2 regions of the Pseudoalteromonas sp. NZS127_1 genome follow, and region 2 is predicted to be linked to the other one. Evidence: riboswitches for the same ligand, from Rfam matches in the RefSeq annotation. Region 2 holds a riboswitch; the other holds the start of a gene.

Region 1 (9,148 bases), on a different contig from region 2:
CAGCGTAATTGCACTCGCAGTAACACTTGTAACTGCGTATTTTGCAGTTGCGCTTGTTGGTTTAACCAACGTACTTGATTGAGGCTTTCGGCTACGAATATACGTACTCCGCGCTCAATAAAGTGTTTAATTTGTTTAGGGCTTTTTGCAGGCCCTGTGTTGAGCACGCGCTGTGAGCTAATACCTTGTGCTAGCACTTGCTCAAGCTCACCTTTACTTGCTACGTCAAAATTAAAGCCAGCACTGTCTAAGCTTTGAATAATTTTAGACAGAGGATTTGCTTTTACCGCGTACCACAGTTTTACATCGGTTTGCGCAACTAAGCGTGCAAGATGCGCGTTTAGTTGATCTAGGTCGTAAACAAAAAAAGGTGTATCAAGCTGTTGTGTAATTGTATTTACAGCAGTTTTGATAGGCGTGCTCAAAAAGCTCATTATCGTAAAACCTCTTCAAGTAATAATGATGCATCGCTTTTCTCGTCGCGGTATTTAACAATTAACGCACACGACATGCTTAGGCCTTGCTCGCGCGCCCATTCGTTTGACGCAGGGCGAGAGCCTGGTATTACAATGGCATATTCAGGAATAGGCTCGCCTTTATCTAGTTGTCGCTCGTTTACGCAGTCGTATACCGGAATAGTTGCTGATAAACGCACGCCAGGGGCAAGTACTGCGCCTTTTTTAATGACTACGCCTTCAACAATAATACAGCCAGCGCCAATAAAGGCGTCGTCTTCTACAACTACTGGGCTTGCACCAATTGGCTCAAGTACACCACCAAGCTGCACTGCAGCACTTAAATGTACGTTTTTACCTACTTGTGCACACGAGCCAACTAATGCGTGGCTATCTACCATTGTGCCTTCGTCGATGTATGCACCAATGTTTACATACGCTGGTGGCATAATAATCGTGCCTTTAGCAACATAAGCACCACGGCGAACACTAGAGCCACCCGGCACCATACGTACGCCATCGTCAGTACTAAATTCTTGCGGAGCTAAGTTATGTTTATCAACAAAACCACCTGCAAACTCAGTATTAGTGCCATTTTTGAAGGCATCCAAAATGCCTTGTTTTACTTCTACGTTAGCTTGCCATTGGCCGCTTTCGTTTTGTGATGCTGCGCGTACTGCGCCCGATTCTAAATTATTTAATAGTTCTAACCAGCTCATTATAAAAACCTGTATTTAATGCCAAGATAAAATGGTGTTGTTTGCAGTTGTGATGCAATCGGTTTGAGTTAACTCAAGGTGTGTTAAAGGTGGACGAAGTTGCGGGCTGCTTAAGCGACCTTGCAAATGCATCAATACCTTTACGGGAATAGGGTTTGCAACAGCAAATAGGCTATTAATAGCGCTTGACCACTGGGCAAATAAATTAGGGTGTTGACCACTTAAGCTGCGTTTAACAAACTCGTGAGTTTGTGCGGGCCATGCATTTGCAGCTACCGACACTAAACCTTTTGCACCGGCTTGGGCAAAATATGGCATTAGCGCATCGTCGCCACTAAAAATAGCTAAATTAGGCGCTGCTTGGCGATAAGCTTCAAACTGAGCAATGCTGCCGCTCGCTTCTTTTAGTGCCCATAAATTTTTATTATTTTGTAAGTTTTGAATTGTTGCCGTTGGAATGCTAACAGCACTTCGACCCGGTACGTTATAAAGCATACACGGGTGAACACTTGCATTAAGTAGGCTTTCAAACCAATGAGTTTGACCTATAGCGCCAGGCTTTGCATAAAGCGGTGAGCCAAGTAAAAAGCTATGAATTGGGAGTGTATTACAGTAGTTAACCCACTCAATTTGTTGCTTTAAGTTACTACCGCCCACAGCAACCATGAGTGGTACTGCTGGTTTTAGTTGGCATACGTGTTCAACAATGGCTTGTTGCTCTTTTTGCGTGAGTGCTAAACCTTCGCCCGTACTGCCAAGTAGTAAAATACCGTTATGTGCCGCTTCTTGATCGCTAACCAGTTTAGTTAACGTGTTGTAGTCAACATCGCCGTGTTGATCAAATGGCGTTACGAGCGCGGTCCACAATGAGTAGTCGTTTAAATTGAAGTTGTTGATCATCTCTCACGAACTTATAATTTGTACCAACTTTATTAAAAACGTGATCATTTTAGCGATAACTAATTTAATGCAATTGGTATTATTCGAAGAGTTAAAAAGCTTTATGGAAGGAGCCGCATTAACGTCGTTCGAACTAATAATTCGAAGAGCGAATGGGCTTAAAATAATAGGGCGCACGGCCTTAATATTTAAGACCAGAAGCTCTCCACCAAACTAATAAGCTGCTTTTTATAAGCAGCTATTGGTGACAGTCGCTAGGGTTCAACCTAGTCGCCCGAAATAAACACCTCGCAAAAGTGGTTACTTCTCGGCGTTAATCCCCCTCACGTATGCTCACTGGAGTTTGCGCTCCTAACATACGCTACCTGAATAACGCACCTCTTCTAGCCCTTTACACCTGTTTGTAGAGTAAAAACTTACAAACCTGTGCAATTTAAATAGGGTAATTACGGCGATTAAAGCATTTTAGCCGTCTAGGTGTCAAGCGACTAAATGCATATTCATTCATCCATAATGGGAGTGGTTACGTATTGGGTGCTTTTCTCGTACACTAGCAATATAAGTAGTGAGGTATTTAATTAGTATGGAAAAATTTAGCGATATTTATAAGCGAGCGGTAGAGCGAAAAGGCTCCGAAAAAATGCTTAAGTTATTACTTGCAAAACCGCTATCTAAAAAACAACTAAGCACGTTAAGTGACGACGATTGGCTTGAGGAATTTACTCGAAAAGTATTTCAAAGCGGCTTTTATTGGTCAGTCATTAATAATAAGTGGCCAGGCTTTAGAGAGGTTTTTTGGGATTTTAGCGTTGATAAGTTATTAATGATGCCACCTGATATGCTGGAACAAAAAGCAACGGATGAGCGAATCGTTCGTAACTATAAAAAAGTAAAAACAATTACCGAAAATGCTTACATGATCCACGAAATAGCAGGGGAACATGGCAGTTTTAGCCAGTTTGTCGCTAATTGGCCAGCAGACGATATTATTGGTTTATGGGCGTATTTAAAAAAACATGGTTCGCGTTTAGGCGGAAATACAGGACCTTATGCGCTACGAGCACTTGGTAAAGATACCTTTTTACTATCACGCGATGTAGAGAATTACTTACGTGCTCATAAAATTATAGACGGCGGCTTACAAACTAAAAAATCACTGAGTGCTGCCCAAGCTTTTTTTAATGAAATGCAAAAGCAAAGCGGCTTAAGTATGCAAGAGTTAAGTTTAATTGTTGCTTATGGCGTTGGTGACAACCGTGTTGGTATAAGTCAGCAATAATAGGAATTACCATGAAATTAGTGCCAAGATACACAGACATTACGGAAAACTTTGCGATAGAAGATTTTCCTGCAAGTGTTGCCTCTCCTCAGTTATTGCTGTGGAACGAGAGCTTAGCAAAAGAGTTTAATATTAACGTTGCAGCTGATTTGCGTGCTAGCACTTTTAGCGGTAACGAAAAACAGGCGATTCCTGCAGTAGCACTTGGTTACTCTGGGCACCAATTTGGACATTTTTCACCACGTTTAGGCGATGGGCGAGCGCATTTGCTGGGCGCTATTAATGATGATAAAAACCAGTTGTGGGATATTCAATTAAAAGGCTCTGGTGCTACTCCTTACTCAAGAGGGGGAGATGGACGTTGTGCACTTGGTCCTGCTATTCGTGAATACGTAATGAGCGAGGCAATGCATGCACTAGGCATTAAAACCACACGCTGCTTAGCGGTTGTTGGTAGTGGCGAAACGGTTTATCGCAATCCGCCACAAGCAGGCGCTATAGTTACTCGTTTAGCAACGAGCCATATTCGTGTTGGCTCGTTTCAATATTTAGCGACGCAAGGCGATGTTGAAGGACTTAAAAATTTAGCCGATTTAGCTATAGAGCGACACTACCCAGAAATAACCGATACAGGATCGCAGCGTTATTTAGCATTTTTAGGCGCTGTGATTAAAAACCAAGTTAAGCTAGTTGTGAGCTGGATGCGTGTTGGCTTTATTCATGGAGTAATGAATACCGATAATACGCTAGTAAGTGGAGAAACCATTGATTACGGCCCGTGTGCCATGATGAATAGCTTTGACTTTGATACCGTATTTAGCTCTATCGACAAACAAGGTCGGTATGCATTTGGTAATCAACCTAATATAGCTAACTGGAACTGTGCTCGTTTAGCTGAGAGTTTAATACCACTTATTAGCGATGATGACGAGCAAGCGGTTTCATTAATGACGCCATTTATTAATAGTTTTGCTGAGCAGTTTAATACTGAATTTACGGCTATGTGGGCACAAAAACTGGGTTTAAATGAATCTTGTAATAGTAGCGGCGAGTTAATCGCAGAGTTGTTAACACTATTAAAAGATAACCAGCTCGACTACACCAATACTTTCGATGCGCTTACTGAATCCTTAAAAGAAGAAGTAGTAATACCAGAGTCGCTAATTGAATGGAGAGCTAAGTGGGTAAGCTTAACCGACGATAATAGTTATGAAGTAATGAGAGCTGCAAATCCTCGTGTAATACCGCGTAATCATGTGATCGAAGAAATAATTGCACAATATAATGCTACTGGGTCTAGTGAGTTGCTACAGCGCTTTATAAAAATAGCCAGTAACCCGTATTCTGACAGTGGAAAATTATCAGAATTTCAAGCTACGCCGATAAATGAGAATGATTACCAGACTTTTTGTGGTACTTAACTCTTAACTTTAAATATAACCACATGATTAAAAAGAGTCATTTTTTAATCAAACATGCGCATATATCTAGGGGAATGTTAATTCTGGTGGTATTATGCGCCGAATTAAAGCCAAGCAATGTTTCTTTGCATTTACATTTATAAGTGCATTTAATTTAATTGCTCTTACATTCCTTGCTAAGTACTAATTTACAAAAAACTACTATATTTATTTTTCAATAAAGTTTTAATTTCGCCTATAGTAAGTGGATGTGTGTTGTGACTGGGCATAGAAAAAAGTTATAAACTTTATTTTTCGTTAAGTATTGATTAACAAAGGCTCAGTTAGTCTATATAAAACTGATTGAGCTAGTATCGATTAGCTACAATTTAAAATTGTTCAAATGGGAAGAAAACAATGAAATTAAAATCACTTACAATTGCAATCGCGTTGGCTGCAACTAGCGCATCTACATTCGCTGCTGATAAAGAAGAAGGTTTCTACATTGGCGCATTTGGCGACTACTATGACGCATCTTGGAAAAACATGCGTGCTCAAGCTGGTCTTGACGTAAATGAATCAACTGGCTGGGGTGTTGAAGCCGGTTACCGTTTCAGTGATTACTGGAGCGCACGTCTTGAATATGCAGATATGGATTTTAATGCTTTTGATAAAGTTGCTGGCAACCGCAACAGTATTGATGGCGAGCGTTACGGTATTGATGCTCTTTACCATTTAAATGGTGGTCCTTTCTACGGTCTTTTCGGTATTAAAGAAATGGACGTAGTAGATGACAACACATTCTTAAATGCAGGTGTTGGTTACCAACATTTCATTACAGATGGCTTATTTGTAAATGCTGAAACAGCTGTATACCAAGGTCTTGACCGTGGTTACACAGATGTAGGCGCTAAAATTGGTATTAACTACTTATTTGGCCAAAATTCAGCTCCTGTAGAGCCAGTTAAACCAGCTCCAGAGCCTAAGGTAATTGAAGTAGCTGTAGCTCCTACAGATAGCGACAACGACAACATTCCTGATGCAGATGATAAGTGTGCTAACACGCCTATGACTGATGCAGTTGATGGCACTGGTTGTACTTTATATGAAGATAAAGAAGTAACTGTAAGCTTATTAGTGACTTTCCCTAACAATGCTTCAGCAGTATCTACTCAGTACTTAAACGATATTGAAAAAGTATCTGCATTCTTAAAAGAGTACCCAGATACAACAGTACTTTTAGAAGGTCACACTTCTTCTGTAGGTAAAGCAACTTACAACAAATGGTTATCTAAAAAACGTGCTGATGCAGTAGCTAAGCAATTAGTTTCTGATGGCATTGCTAAAGACCGTATTACTACAGTTGGTTTAGGTGAAGAGCGTCTTAAAAATGATGCAAACACTAAAGCTGCAAATGCAGAGAACCGTCGTGTAGAAGCGCATATCAAAACTATCAAAAACGTTAAAGTTTTACGTTAATTAAATAGTTTGTAATAAAAACCCAGCCAAGTGCTGGGTTTTTTTATGCCTGTAATAAATTAATATTGGTTAATGGTAATGATTCTTACTTAACAAGTATTCATGAAAATAGTTTTTACTACAACCACTATTCATAGTATTTATAATCGGTATAATCAGTTGCGTAACTGGATGGATTTTCATCTATCCATAAAAGCTTTATAATTACGCGTTAGAATACTATAAGTATTGGGTAACTTATTTGCGCTTGAAGCGCTACCGGATACTTTCACGTCACCAAGAGGGCAATATTGTGCTACAAGAATATCGTAAACACGTAGAAGAACGTGCCGCGTTAGGTATCGTACCAGCGCCATTAGATGCTCAGCAAACTGCTGATCTTATTGAATTAATCAAAACTCCACCTGCAGGTGAAGAAGAATTCATTTTAGATTTGTTCATTCAGCGTATACCAGCAGGTGTTGATGATGCTGCTTACATTAAAGCGGGCTTCTTAGCAGCTGTAGCTAAAGGTGAAACTAATTCTCCACTTGTTTCTAAAGAAAAAGCGGCAGAATTATTAGGTACAATGTTGGGCGGTTACAATATCGCACCAATGATTGACCTACTTGATGACGAAACACTTGCACCAATCGTAGTTAAAGGCCTTTCAAATACATTACTTATGTTTGATGCGTTCTACGATGTAGAAGAAAAAGCAAAAGCAGGTAATACATTCGCTAAGCAAATTATTGAGTCTTGGGCAAATGCAGAATGGTTTACTAATAAACCAGCTGTTGCTGAAAAGATTTCAGTTACTGTATTTAAAGTAACTGGCGAAACAAATACTGATGACTTGTCTCCTGCACCAGATGCATGGTCTCGTCCAGATATCCCACTTCATGCTTTAGCAATGCTAAAAATTGAACGCGATGGTATTACACCTGATAAAGCGGGCGAAGTAGGTCCAATTACTCAGATTGAAGAATTAAAAACTAAAGGTTTACCACTTGCTTACGTAGGTGATGTTGTTGGTACGGGTTCTTCTCGTAAGTCTGCAACTAACTCTGTACTTTGGTTTATGGGCGATGATATCCCGTTTGTACCAAACAAGCGTGTTGGCGGTGTATGTTTAGGTAATAAAATTGCTCCAATCTTCTTCAACACAATGGAAGATTCAGGCGCATTACCAATCGAATTAAATGTTGATGAACTCAACATGGGCGAGCAAATCGACATTTATCCGTACGAAGGTGTTGTTAAGCAACATGGTACTGATAAAGTGATTTCTACTTTTGAGCTTAAATCTGATGTGATTTTAGATGAAGTTCGTGCTGGTGGTCGTATTCCACTAATTATCGGTCGTGGTTTAACTGATAAAGCGCGTACATCTCTTGGCTTAGGTGCAACTGATACATTTAAAGTACCAACAGCAACAGAAGTTTCTGATAAAGGCTTCACACTAGCGCAAAAAATGGTTGGTAAAGCATGTAACGTTGCAGGTATTCGCCCAGGTCAGTACTGTGAGCCTAAAATGACAACTGTTGGTTCGCAAGATACAACAGGTCCTATGACACGTGATGAACTTAAAGATCTAGCATGTTTAGGTTTCTCTGCAGATTTAACAATGCAGTCATTCTGTCATACATCAGCTTATCCTAAGCCTATCGATGTAAGCACTCACCATACGCTTCCTGATTTCATCATGAACCGTGGCGGTGTTTCACTTCGTCCAGGTGATGGTATTATTCACTCGTGGTTAAACCGTATGTTATTACCAGATACCGTAGGTACTGGTGGTGATTCACATACACGTTTCCCATTAGGTATTTCATTCCCAGCAGGTTCGGGTGCAGTAGCATTCGCAGCAGCAACCGGTGTTATGCCACTTGATATGCCTGAATCTATTTTGGTTCGTTTTAAAGGCGAAATGCAACCAGGTATCACTCTACGTGACCTTGTTCATGCAATCCCTTACTACGGTATCAAACAAGGTTTATTAACAGTTGAGAAAAAAGGTAAAATTAACGAATTCTCTGGTCGCGTACTAGAAATTGAAGGCGTTGAGCACCTAACTGTTGAGCAAGCGTTTGAATTATCAGATGCATCTGCAGAGCGTTCGGCAGCAGGTTGTACTGTTAAGTTATCTAAAGAGTCTATCTCTGAATACCTTGAGTCAAACATTGTTATGCTTAAGTGGATGATTTCTGAAGGTTACGGCGATGTACGTACGATTGAACGTCGTATTACTGCAATGCAAGATTGGTTAGCTAACCCAGAACTAATGGAAGCTGACGCTGATGCAGAGTACAAGCATATCGTTGAAATTGATTTAGCTGAGATTAAAGAACCTGTTCTTTGTGCTCCAAATGACCCAGATGATGCGCGTCTTCTTTCTGATGTTGCTGGCGAGAAAATTGATGAAGTATTCATCGGTTCTTGTATGACTAACATTGGTCACTTCCGTGCTGCTGGTAAGTTGCTTGATGGCTTTAAAGGTCAACTTCCGACTCAGCTTTGGGTTGCTCCACCTACTAAGATGGACAAAGACCAACTTACAGAAGAAGGTTACTATGGTATTTTTGGTCGTGTTGGCGCACGTATCGAAACTCCAGGTTGTTCACTATGTATGGGTAACCAAGCACGTGTTGCAGATAAAGCAACAGTTGTGTCTACCTCTACACGTAACTTCCCTAACCGTTTAGGTAATGGCGCAAACGTATTCTTAGCATCATCTGAGCTTGCTGCAATTGCTGCAATCATAGGTAGACTACCTACAGCTGCTGAGTACCAAGAGTATGCTGCGAAGATCAATGCAACGGCGTCAGATACATACCGTTACTTGAACTTCCACCGTATGCCTGCTTACACTAAAAAAGCAGACAACGTGATTATTCAACAAGCTGTATAATTTTTAGAGTTTGTTTAAAAACCCGC
Region 2 (9,148 bases):
AAACTCATCATTTAATAAATGACGAGGCGTTTAGCAAAATGAAAACCGGCGTTATGCTTATTAATACCTCACGAGGCGCACTGCTTAACAGCAAAGCGTGTATTAGCGCGCTTAAAACTAAAAAACTAGGCTACTTGGGGCTCGACGTATACGAGCAAGAGTCGGAGCTATTTTTTAAAAATCATAGCGACGAAATAAACCAAGACGATATATTTTCGCGTTTAGTGAGCTTTAAAAATGTTTTAGTAACGGGGCATCAGGGCTTTTTTACCCAAGAAGCACTCACCGAAATAGCAAATACAACCCTACTTAACGCGCTGGAAGTAAATGAAGGTAAATCTTTAACTAATGAGGTTTTATAAAGTTCTTGGCTATACCTAAATAACAGGTACAAAAAAAGCGAATAAGGTGAGCCCTATTCGCTTTTTTGTTTAAAAATTCACTTTAAATAGAGCTTAGCCAAACGCGACGTTTGCAAATACCAAGGTCATTAATATTGGGCAAACAAAACGAATATACTGAGCAAACCAGTAATGTACGCCTGTTGTTGCTTGATGTAATTTATTACCACGCTGCCACATCCAACCTACCGTAATAAAGTAAAACAAGCCCATAAGCGGCAATTGGTATTGGGTAAATAGCATAATGACTAAGCCAAATAACCAATCAAAATTTAATATAATCGCGCTTGCACACACAAGTACAACAGCGCTTACTGCCCACGTTGCTTTGGTGCGGCTAACGTTGTGATTTTCGACTAAAAACGCTACCGGAATTTCAGTAGTCGATATAGTTGACGTAACCGATGCGATAGACATTAATACAAAAAACAATAAACCGACTAATAAACCAATTTCGCCCATGGTGCTAAATAGCGCAGGCAAAATAGCAAAAATAAGTTGCCCTTCACCAATCAGTTTACCGCCACTAAATACTTCTACACCGTTGTGCTGCGCCACATAAATAGCAGGAATAATAAGTAAACCCGCTAAAAACGCGACACTGGTATCAAGTAAAGCAACACCTGCGGTGAGCTTTGGTAAATTAGCATCTGGCTGTAAGTACGAGCCGTAAATCATCATACAGCCCACACCTAGTGAGAGCGAAAAGAACGCTTGCCCCATTGCGGCAATAATTAAATTAGGGTCGAGTATTTGGCTAAAATCAGGAATTAAATACGCGGCAAAGCCTTCGCTTGCGCCATCAAGTGTTGCAATGTAGGCAATTAAACCAACAAGCAATACGAGCAACAGTGGCATTAAACGGCGCGACCAGGTTTCGATTCCCGATTTAACCCCTTTTAAAATAATACTGGCAGTTAAAATAAGCATAAGCGGCGTAAATACAAAATTACGCAGCACTGAGTCGCTATGTAAAAACTCGCTTGCGCCTGTAAAACCAAAAAAGGTTGTTATAGGTTCAATAGCGTACGAGAGCATCCACCCTGCCACTATTGAGTAAAAACTTAGCATAACAACTGCGCCTGCAAGGCCTATATAACCTGCTGCTGCACCAACTTTACGGTTAGTGTTTTGCCATGCATCGCCCAATGCTTTTACAGGATTAGCTTGTGCTTTGTGACCTAAATAAAGTTCGGTATACAGCGCAGGGAGCGCAAGTAAAAATATAACAATAAAGTAAACCAGTAAAAATGCACCGCCGCCATGGTTGGCCGCTTGCGTAGGAAAACCCCAAATATTACCCAAACCCACTGCTGCGCCAGCAGCGGCTAAAACAAAACCAAGTCGGCTTTGAAACCCATCACGCACTTGTGCCATACATCTACAAATCTGTTATTATTTTGATTATTGTGAATTAAACCATATTTCATGCCGGCTGAGTAATAAAATTGTACCCAGCCTTTATTAGTGGCGTTAACCGCTCACAATATCAGCGACTTCTTTTGCTTTAGGGCTTTTATGACTGAACACTATTTTAAAAACGCCTTGAGTATTACTTCAACTCAATTGGCAAATTTGTCTTTAGCGAGTAACAGTATTTTATTATTTAATGCTAAAACACTTGAGCTTAGTGACTTTAATTTACCCGATTGCTTAAGCCCATTTGAGTTAACCATTATAAACCGCCGCAAAAGCCCTCAAGCTAAGCAAGAATATTTAGCGACGCGGTTATTGTTAAAACACCTTATTAAAATAACGCAGCCGCAACATGCGAACGTAGCGCTTAATAAAATGAGTACCGAATTTGACGAGGCAAGCTCAAAGCTGCAAATACATGTAAGTGGTGATGTTATTAATACCTGCATTTCGCACTCGCATGGTTTGGTTGGCGTCGCGCTTAATTTTGATAAAAGCGAGTTTGGGTTTGATATTGAAAAAGTAAGCCTAAAGCGCCCGTTTGAAAAGCTTGCTAAGCATTTTTATCATAATGATGAAATTACACTTATCACCAAGCCTACTAATACCCAAGCCCAAGCAGATACGTTTTTTAGAATTTGGACATTAAAAGAGTCACTTGCTAAAGCCACCAGCCGCCCTATTGCAAAACTACTTAGCCCCAATGTGTTTGACGAATTACATAATGCAAAGCTGAGTGCTTGCAGCAATCACGTTACTGTAGCTGATAGCAGTGACAGCAATGTTTGTTTTGATGTGAGTGTGGTGCATAAAAAAAGCATCGACTGGCGATGCTTTTTATTAAATGATTTTATTAACTGATTTTGTTAAGTAACTTTATTAACTGATTTTACTAGTTAACTTTAATAAATCGCTTTCCTGAATAACCGCTTCTTAATAGTAAAATTATTTAAGCAGCAAAATCGTTTTCTAATAAACGGCTATGAATAGACTGTACTACGTTATCTGACTCAGTTTGCTCTACTAAAAAGCACAGGTTGTGCTTACTAGCACCGTGACAAATTAATCGAATGTTAAAGTCTTTTAGTACACTCATTAAGTTCATTTCGTGTTGGCGTAATTGAATCTCAGAGCCAATAAGTGCCACCAATGTTAGGTTGTTTTCTACCGACACATGGCAAAATTCTGCAAGCTTATCTAGGCATTCTTGATCAAGCTCTGGCCGCGAGGCGTTTTGCGCGTTATCAAGGGTTATAGCTACGCTGATTTCTGATGTGGTTACCAAATCTACCGATATATTGTATTCACTTAATAGTGTAAATACGCGTGCTAAAAAGCCACTAGCCAATAGCATTTCTGGGCTTTTAAGCGTAAGCAATATTTGGTTTTTACGTTGCGTTACTGCGCGTATACCAGGTTGCTGCGATTTTTCGCGCTCAATCCACGTACCGCCACGCTCAGGCTCGCGACTAGAACCCACAAATACGTTAATGTGACTACGGCTTGCTGGTAAAATAGTTGCTGGGTGCAATACTTTTGCGCCAAAGGTTGCCATTTCAGCGGCTTCGTCAAAACTTAAACGTGCAATAGGCGTCGCTTTTGCGCACAAACGCGGGTCGGTGCTAAAAATACCCACTACGTCGGTCCAAATATGCACGCTTTTAGCGTTAATTGCTTCCGCTAATAATGCAGCGCTGTAATCAGACCCACCACGTCCAAGCGTTGTGGTTTGACCGTATTCGTCACTGCCAATAAATCCCTGAGTCACAATTACCTGCTCATCTAATAACGGGATTAAATGTTCTTTAGCAGCTTGCGCTGTGGCTGCAACATTTGGCGTTGCTTTACCAAATTGGCTGTCGGTTTTAAGTACCTTGCGCACATCAAAGCGATCGGCATTTAAGCCATTTAAACGCAGCACCTGAGCAAACAAATACGACGATAAACGCTCACCAAAGCTCAGTAGCTCATCGTGTTGCTGATCGGTTGTTAGCGACTCTTGAGCCAATGTTTGAAATGCTTTTAGGCTTTCGTTAAAGCCAACCGCTAAATCGGCATCTAGCGATAACTCATCTAAAATAGTTTGTTGAATAGCAAGCACGCCGTTTATGTGTTCTTGGCGCTCACTTGAGGTAATACTTGGTTTACACAGTGCAACTAAGTGGTTAGTTACGCCGGCACTAGCGCTCACGGCAACAATACGTACGCTTTTGTCTGCAACAATAATTTCGCTACAGCGACTCATCGCTTCAAAGTTTGCAACACTGGTTCCGCCAAATTTGGCAACGATGTAATCTGATTTTGCGCTTAACTCTGTTTGAGGCACTGTTTGTGTCGCTGATTGGGTAGTCATTTAGTCTCCTTTCGCGATATCCAAATCGCAATAAAACAAGAAGAACTTGGCAAAGGAATGCTTGAAGATAAGTCCACTGCCAGAAGCTCTCCACCTATATTGGTGACAGTTTTGAGGATTCAGCCCCATAAACCGAAAAACAATAACGACGTACCATTGTTTTTCTCGGCGAGTACTTCCCTCCTTAATGATCATCGGCTTTCGTCGCCTAACATTAAGTACCTAAGTATCGCACCTCTTCTGAATGCTTTATTAACCAGTGGCTAATAAAACAAAACCCCACTAAGTAGCGGGGCTTTGAAAGTTATCGTTTAGACGTCTAGCTGTCAAGCATTTAATAATTTATGAGTTAAATAAAACTGCCCATGTAATACGAGCCCGCATATCCAACCGTGTAACAAATTAATAAATGCAGCGATAAACGCAAGTAGCTCATAAAGGTAAGCGCTTTAACTTTACTCATGGCAATAATGCCCGCAGCCGACCCGATGATCAGCATTGAACCGCCCACGCCCGTTGCATACGTAAACGACAACCAATGTTGTTGGCTCATTACTATATCGGCTTTTAATAATGCAGCAGTAAGTGGTACGTTATCGACCCCGGCTGATAATATGCCCATTAAGTAGTTTGCGTATTCTGGTGCCATTACCGTGTATAGGTCGGTAAATTTACTCAACATGCCAATTTCTTTAAGTGCGCCTACAAGTAAAAGCACACCTACAAAAAACAGTAATGTGTCGTATTCTATATCGCGAACAAAATCGATTATGTCTTTGTTGATGTCTTTTTTGCGCATTAAAAATTGCGCCACTAAAAACATCACTGATAAGCCAAACAAAAAGGTGAGTAAAGGCGGTACGCTGTAAATTACACTCAGCGTAAGTGTGCTCACTACGGTAGATAAAAATATAACAGCAATGGTTATGTCGGTTTTTTCAATGCGGGTTTTACCTGCACCAGCAAACTCAACACGCCCTTTCATACCGATAGACAGTAACGCGGCTAGCAGCATAACGCTTGCAAGTGCTGGCGCTATAAGTAGTAATAAATGAGCAATGGTTACTTTGCCATCTAAAAATATCATCAGTGTGGTTACGTCACCGGTTATTAACGATACCCCGCCTGAGTTAACACCAAATACAATAAGCGTGGCGTATTTAATGAGTTTTTTAGGTTCAAGTTTTAACGACATAACAACCGCAAGCGATATAAGCGTGGCTGTTACGTTGTCTGAAATCGACGAAAACAAAAATGCAAAACCACCCACCAAAAACATCAGCTTTTTTTCGCTAATACTTTTTGGCATAACACGATGCACAATATTTTCTATAAACCCCTTTGAATTTAAATACGCGACAAAGGTCATTGCAGCCATTAAAAATAGCCATAGCGAGGCAATTTCTAAAATATTTTCGTTTAAAAGGTGTTGAATCGTATCGGGGCTTTGCCCATGTAGAGGGTATATAAAAAGAAGAATCCAGCAAAGCGTACCAAAAAACAGCGTGGTTTTAGCTTTATTAACATGGATTATATCTTCTATAACGATCAGTAAAAATGCAATCGCTATCAGGGTTAGAATAATCGAGGAAACCATGGTAGTTAAACAACCTTTGATTTAGTTTTAAAGAACACACAAATAACATTCCATTTCATGTGCCTATTTTCGGCGCGAATTTTAGCACTGCCTCTATGCAAAAACTATTATTAAATGGTCTTAAAAACGAATACTATATACAGACAAGGTTAATTAAAAATACGTAATAATGAGTATGAACAGAATACTCAATAATAAAATACTAGGATGTTGTAACCTCTTATGATCCCAGCTAAAAAGCTACTAAACACCATAACCGAACATTGGGGTGTATTAGAGCTATTATTTAAACGTTTTAAAATGGCTGACTTTAGCCTGAAAGACGTACAAAACGCCATTAAACAAAAACAGCCTACTTGGTCAAACGAGCGTATTTATAAAGAAACAAATCGCTTGTTAAACCAAGATATTTTAATTCCACTGGCTAAATCATCGCAGCTTGAGATAAATCGTGCCATTGCCGACTTTGCTACGTTTTTACTGCAAGAAGAACATTTAGGCTTAGCGCAAGAAATTAGCGTATTAGTAGACGACCTAGCACGCTTAGGTAACCGCCTAGATAACGCTGGCGAAATAGAAGACTTTGACGACTTACGCCGCTTTAGCCGCATTATGGATGATCGGGTGCGTAAAATAATGAAGCTCTACTCGCACAACGAAAACGCCATTTTAAATATTGTTGAACAAGCTAAATCTAATAATGCGGTGCAATCGCTGCAAAAGCGTTATAAAGCGGTAATAGAAGCGTTTGACGAATACATAGAGCCCATGCTTGAAATGGTTGATATTCGTGGTGAATTTCATGCGTGTTTTACCCTCATTGAAGAGCAAATAAGTAAGCAAATTATTCATATTGAACGCTCGGGTAAAGCCTACAGCGACAAACGAATGCTGGAGCAATTACGTACCCGTATATTAGAAATGCATTTAGTGGGCAGAGAAAGCTTACGTAAAAGTGCCGATATGCTTATGCCACTGCGCGAAGAGCTGCGCCGTAATAACTTAATTACTCGCCAAGCAGCCAAAGTACTTGGGCTGGTGCGTAAAAATGGCGTAGACAACATGCTAAGTGCTGTACAGCCACACTTTGTGAGCGACGCACAGCGATATTCGCTTGGTCAGCAACGCCATATTGTGGCTTACATGGCAAGCTTGGTTGAATTTGAACACGAAGAATACCAATTGCCTGACCAGCAAGACGTGCCTGCATTTGTTACGCCTAATATTCCTGACTACAACGATGTTAAAACCAGCTTTGCTAAGCGCTTTAATAAAAAACGCAAAAAACCGCAGCCCTTGCTGCAATTTTTAGACGAAAGCTACCCAAATCTCGATGCCGACGAAATGCTATTTTTGTATCAAAAATTAGTCAGCGACAGCGATATTAAAATAATTCAAAGCGATGAAAAAGCCCGCGTAAAAATTGCCGGTCAGCACTTTTCTTTATATCCATTTAATTCAGAGCATCAGCCAGATTCAAAGGCAGGTAAATAAACCATGACACACATAAACTTAGACGAGCTAACCCATCTACAAACCATTAATAAAAAATTAGTAGCGGGTTATCACATTTGCGAGCAAGACAACGTAATGTGGCAAGAGCTTGACCAACACATAGAAGACTACACCGCCCTATTTACAGCCCTAGGTAACGATTTAAAACGCGACAGCCGTGGATTTTATTATTTTGGTAGCGACGAAAGCACACCAAATATGGGCAAGATATCTCGCGCTATCGCGCTCACTATTTACATTTTAATTGAACACTACGCCAATACGGGTAAAGACCCAATGCGCGCATTGTTTGACGACGTAAACGATTTAGAACTTATGCAAACGCTGGTGCAAATTAACAAACATTTGTTTGATCAGCTTGAGATATTTTCGGGATCGGACCTGCGTAAAGACGTATACCTGCGCATGGTGCGCTTAGGTTTAGCCCGTGAAGTAGAAGGCGGCTTTATGCTACAAGCGCCAATTCACCGCTACATAGATGCACTCATGGAAGTAAACGAAGAAACCTATATTACAGAGGACGAGGAATGAAAAATCTATACGGACTAAGTAAACTCGCCCTACTTAACACCGCAGGCTATGCAAAATGTGTGATCCCGCTTGATAAAAGCAGCTCTATTTGCGCGCCAAATAACACAGGTAAAAGCTCGGTTATTAACGCCCTGCAGTTTCCACTTATTAACGATTTACGCTTAACAGAATGGGACGGACACGATTTAGATGAAACCCGAAAGTTTTATTTTTCATCCGATCAGTCGTACATTTTACTAGAAGCTAACTTGCCTCATGGCTCGGTAGTGATTGGCGTTGCCGGGCTTGGTAAAATTGCCGGTTACGCGCATCAGTACTTTTGTTATCAAGGAAAGCTTGATTTAGAGCAGTACACGCAAGGTAAAACTATTATTAAATTTACCAAGCTGTTCAACCATTTAAAATCGCTTAATTACAATCCTATTGAGCTTAAAGCACAAGAGCTAAACGCGCTATTGACTGGCGGCGCAACGCCTTTTGACGGCGACATAAACCTAAAAATGATCCCGCTTAATAATGTGCAAGACTCTTCTATTTATAAAGAAATATTTAGACGTATTCTTAACTTACACAAATTAGGCGCAAGCGACGTAAAACGCTTTATGCTACGCGTGTTTGAACGCCATATGTCGAACTCTAAGGTCGACTTTTATGAAGTATGGCGCCGCTCGTTTGATAAAGTAAATCGCTCAAAACGCGAACTAAAAGCCCTTGAGTCAATGCAAGAGCCAATAGCCGCGCTTGAATCAATGCTTGAAAACCAAACCGTGCTTAAAGGTAAATTAGCGGCGTATGCACCTAAAATTGACCAAGCACTGATTGATTTTGATACCTATCAAGAGTCGCAACTTAATGAGCTGGGTATAGCGCTTGAAGATATAGAGCACGAAAAACACGAGTTTGAGCAAAAGCAAAGCCTATACGTACAGCAATCGCGCGACATAGAGCGCAGACAAACACAAATTGAGCAGTGGTTTTTAGATTACGATGCGCTTAAAAGCGAATTTGAACTGGTAAATAAAGCCACGCTTAAAACCAGTCTGACTCAGTTAAAGCAAGATTACGAGTCGCTTTCGCACTCTATAACCAGCGCACAAGGGCAAAGCCTGCATACGCTTGACTACCGCATTAGCGAAACTCAAAAACAAATTAAGAGCCTAAAGCTGCAACTTAAAAACCTTGAGTTTAATTTGTTTACCCGTATGCGCGAAGACCTCTCGTTAAAAGAAGTAGAAGAAATATCGCGGATTTTAAACCCAGATATTCTCTCGTTTGCAACCACCACTAATGGCGATATAACCATTGATGACGAAGATGCGTTTGGTGAATTTTTAT

The links. A riboswitch is a leader RNA that binds a small molecule or an ion and turns the genes downstream of it on or off. The one in region 2 is predicted to bind lysine.
Region 1: another riboswitch for lysine. It lies ahead of dapA (4-hydroxy-tetrahydrodipicolinate synthase); the one in region 2 lies ahead of lysC (lysine-sensitive aspartokinase 3).

The regions. Positions count from the first base shown of each region.
Region 1 is NZ_JADYXO010000012.1:72,811-81,958, reverse strand. Features, by position in the region: gene I6F50_RS12310 (PLP-dependent decarboxylase) at 1-434, opposite strand, end outside; gene I6F50_RS12305 (2,3,4,5-tetrahydropyridine-2,6-dicarboxylate N-succinyltransferase) at 434-1,174, opposite strand; gene dapA (4-hydroxy-tetrahydrodipicolinate synthase) at 1,190-2,074, opposite strand; lysine riboswitch at 2,265-2,465, opposite strand; gene I6F50_RS12295 (DNA-3-methyladenine glycosylase I) at 2,658-3,353, shown strand; gene I6F50_RS12290 (YdiU family protein) at 3,365-4,774, shown strand; gene I6F50_RS12285 (OmpA family protein) at 5,171-6,232, shown strand; gene acnB (bifunctional aconitate hydratase 2/2-methylisocitrate dehydratase) at 6,525-9,122, shown strand.
Region 2 is NZ_JADYXO010000015.1:110,783-119,930, reverse strand. Features, by position in the region: gene I6F50_RS14085 (2-hydroxyacid dehydrogenase) at 1-362, shown strand, start outside; gene I6F50_RS14080 (sodium-dependent transporter) at 456-1,778, opposite strand; gene I6F50_RS14075 (4'-phosphopantetheinyl transferase superfamily protein) at 1,920-2,678, shown strand; gene lysC (lysine-sensitive aspartokinase 3) at 2,767-4,170, opposite strand; lysine riboswitch at 4,246-4,418, opposite strand; gene nhaD (sodium:proton antiporter NhaD) at 4,520-5,767, opposite strand; gene I6F50_RS14060 (hypothetical protein) at 5,990-7,261, shown strand; gene I6F50_RS14055 (hypothetical protein) at 7,265-7,813, shown strand; gene I6F50_RS14050 (ATPase) at 7,810-9,148, shown strand, end outside.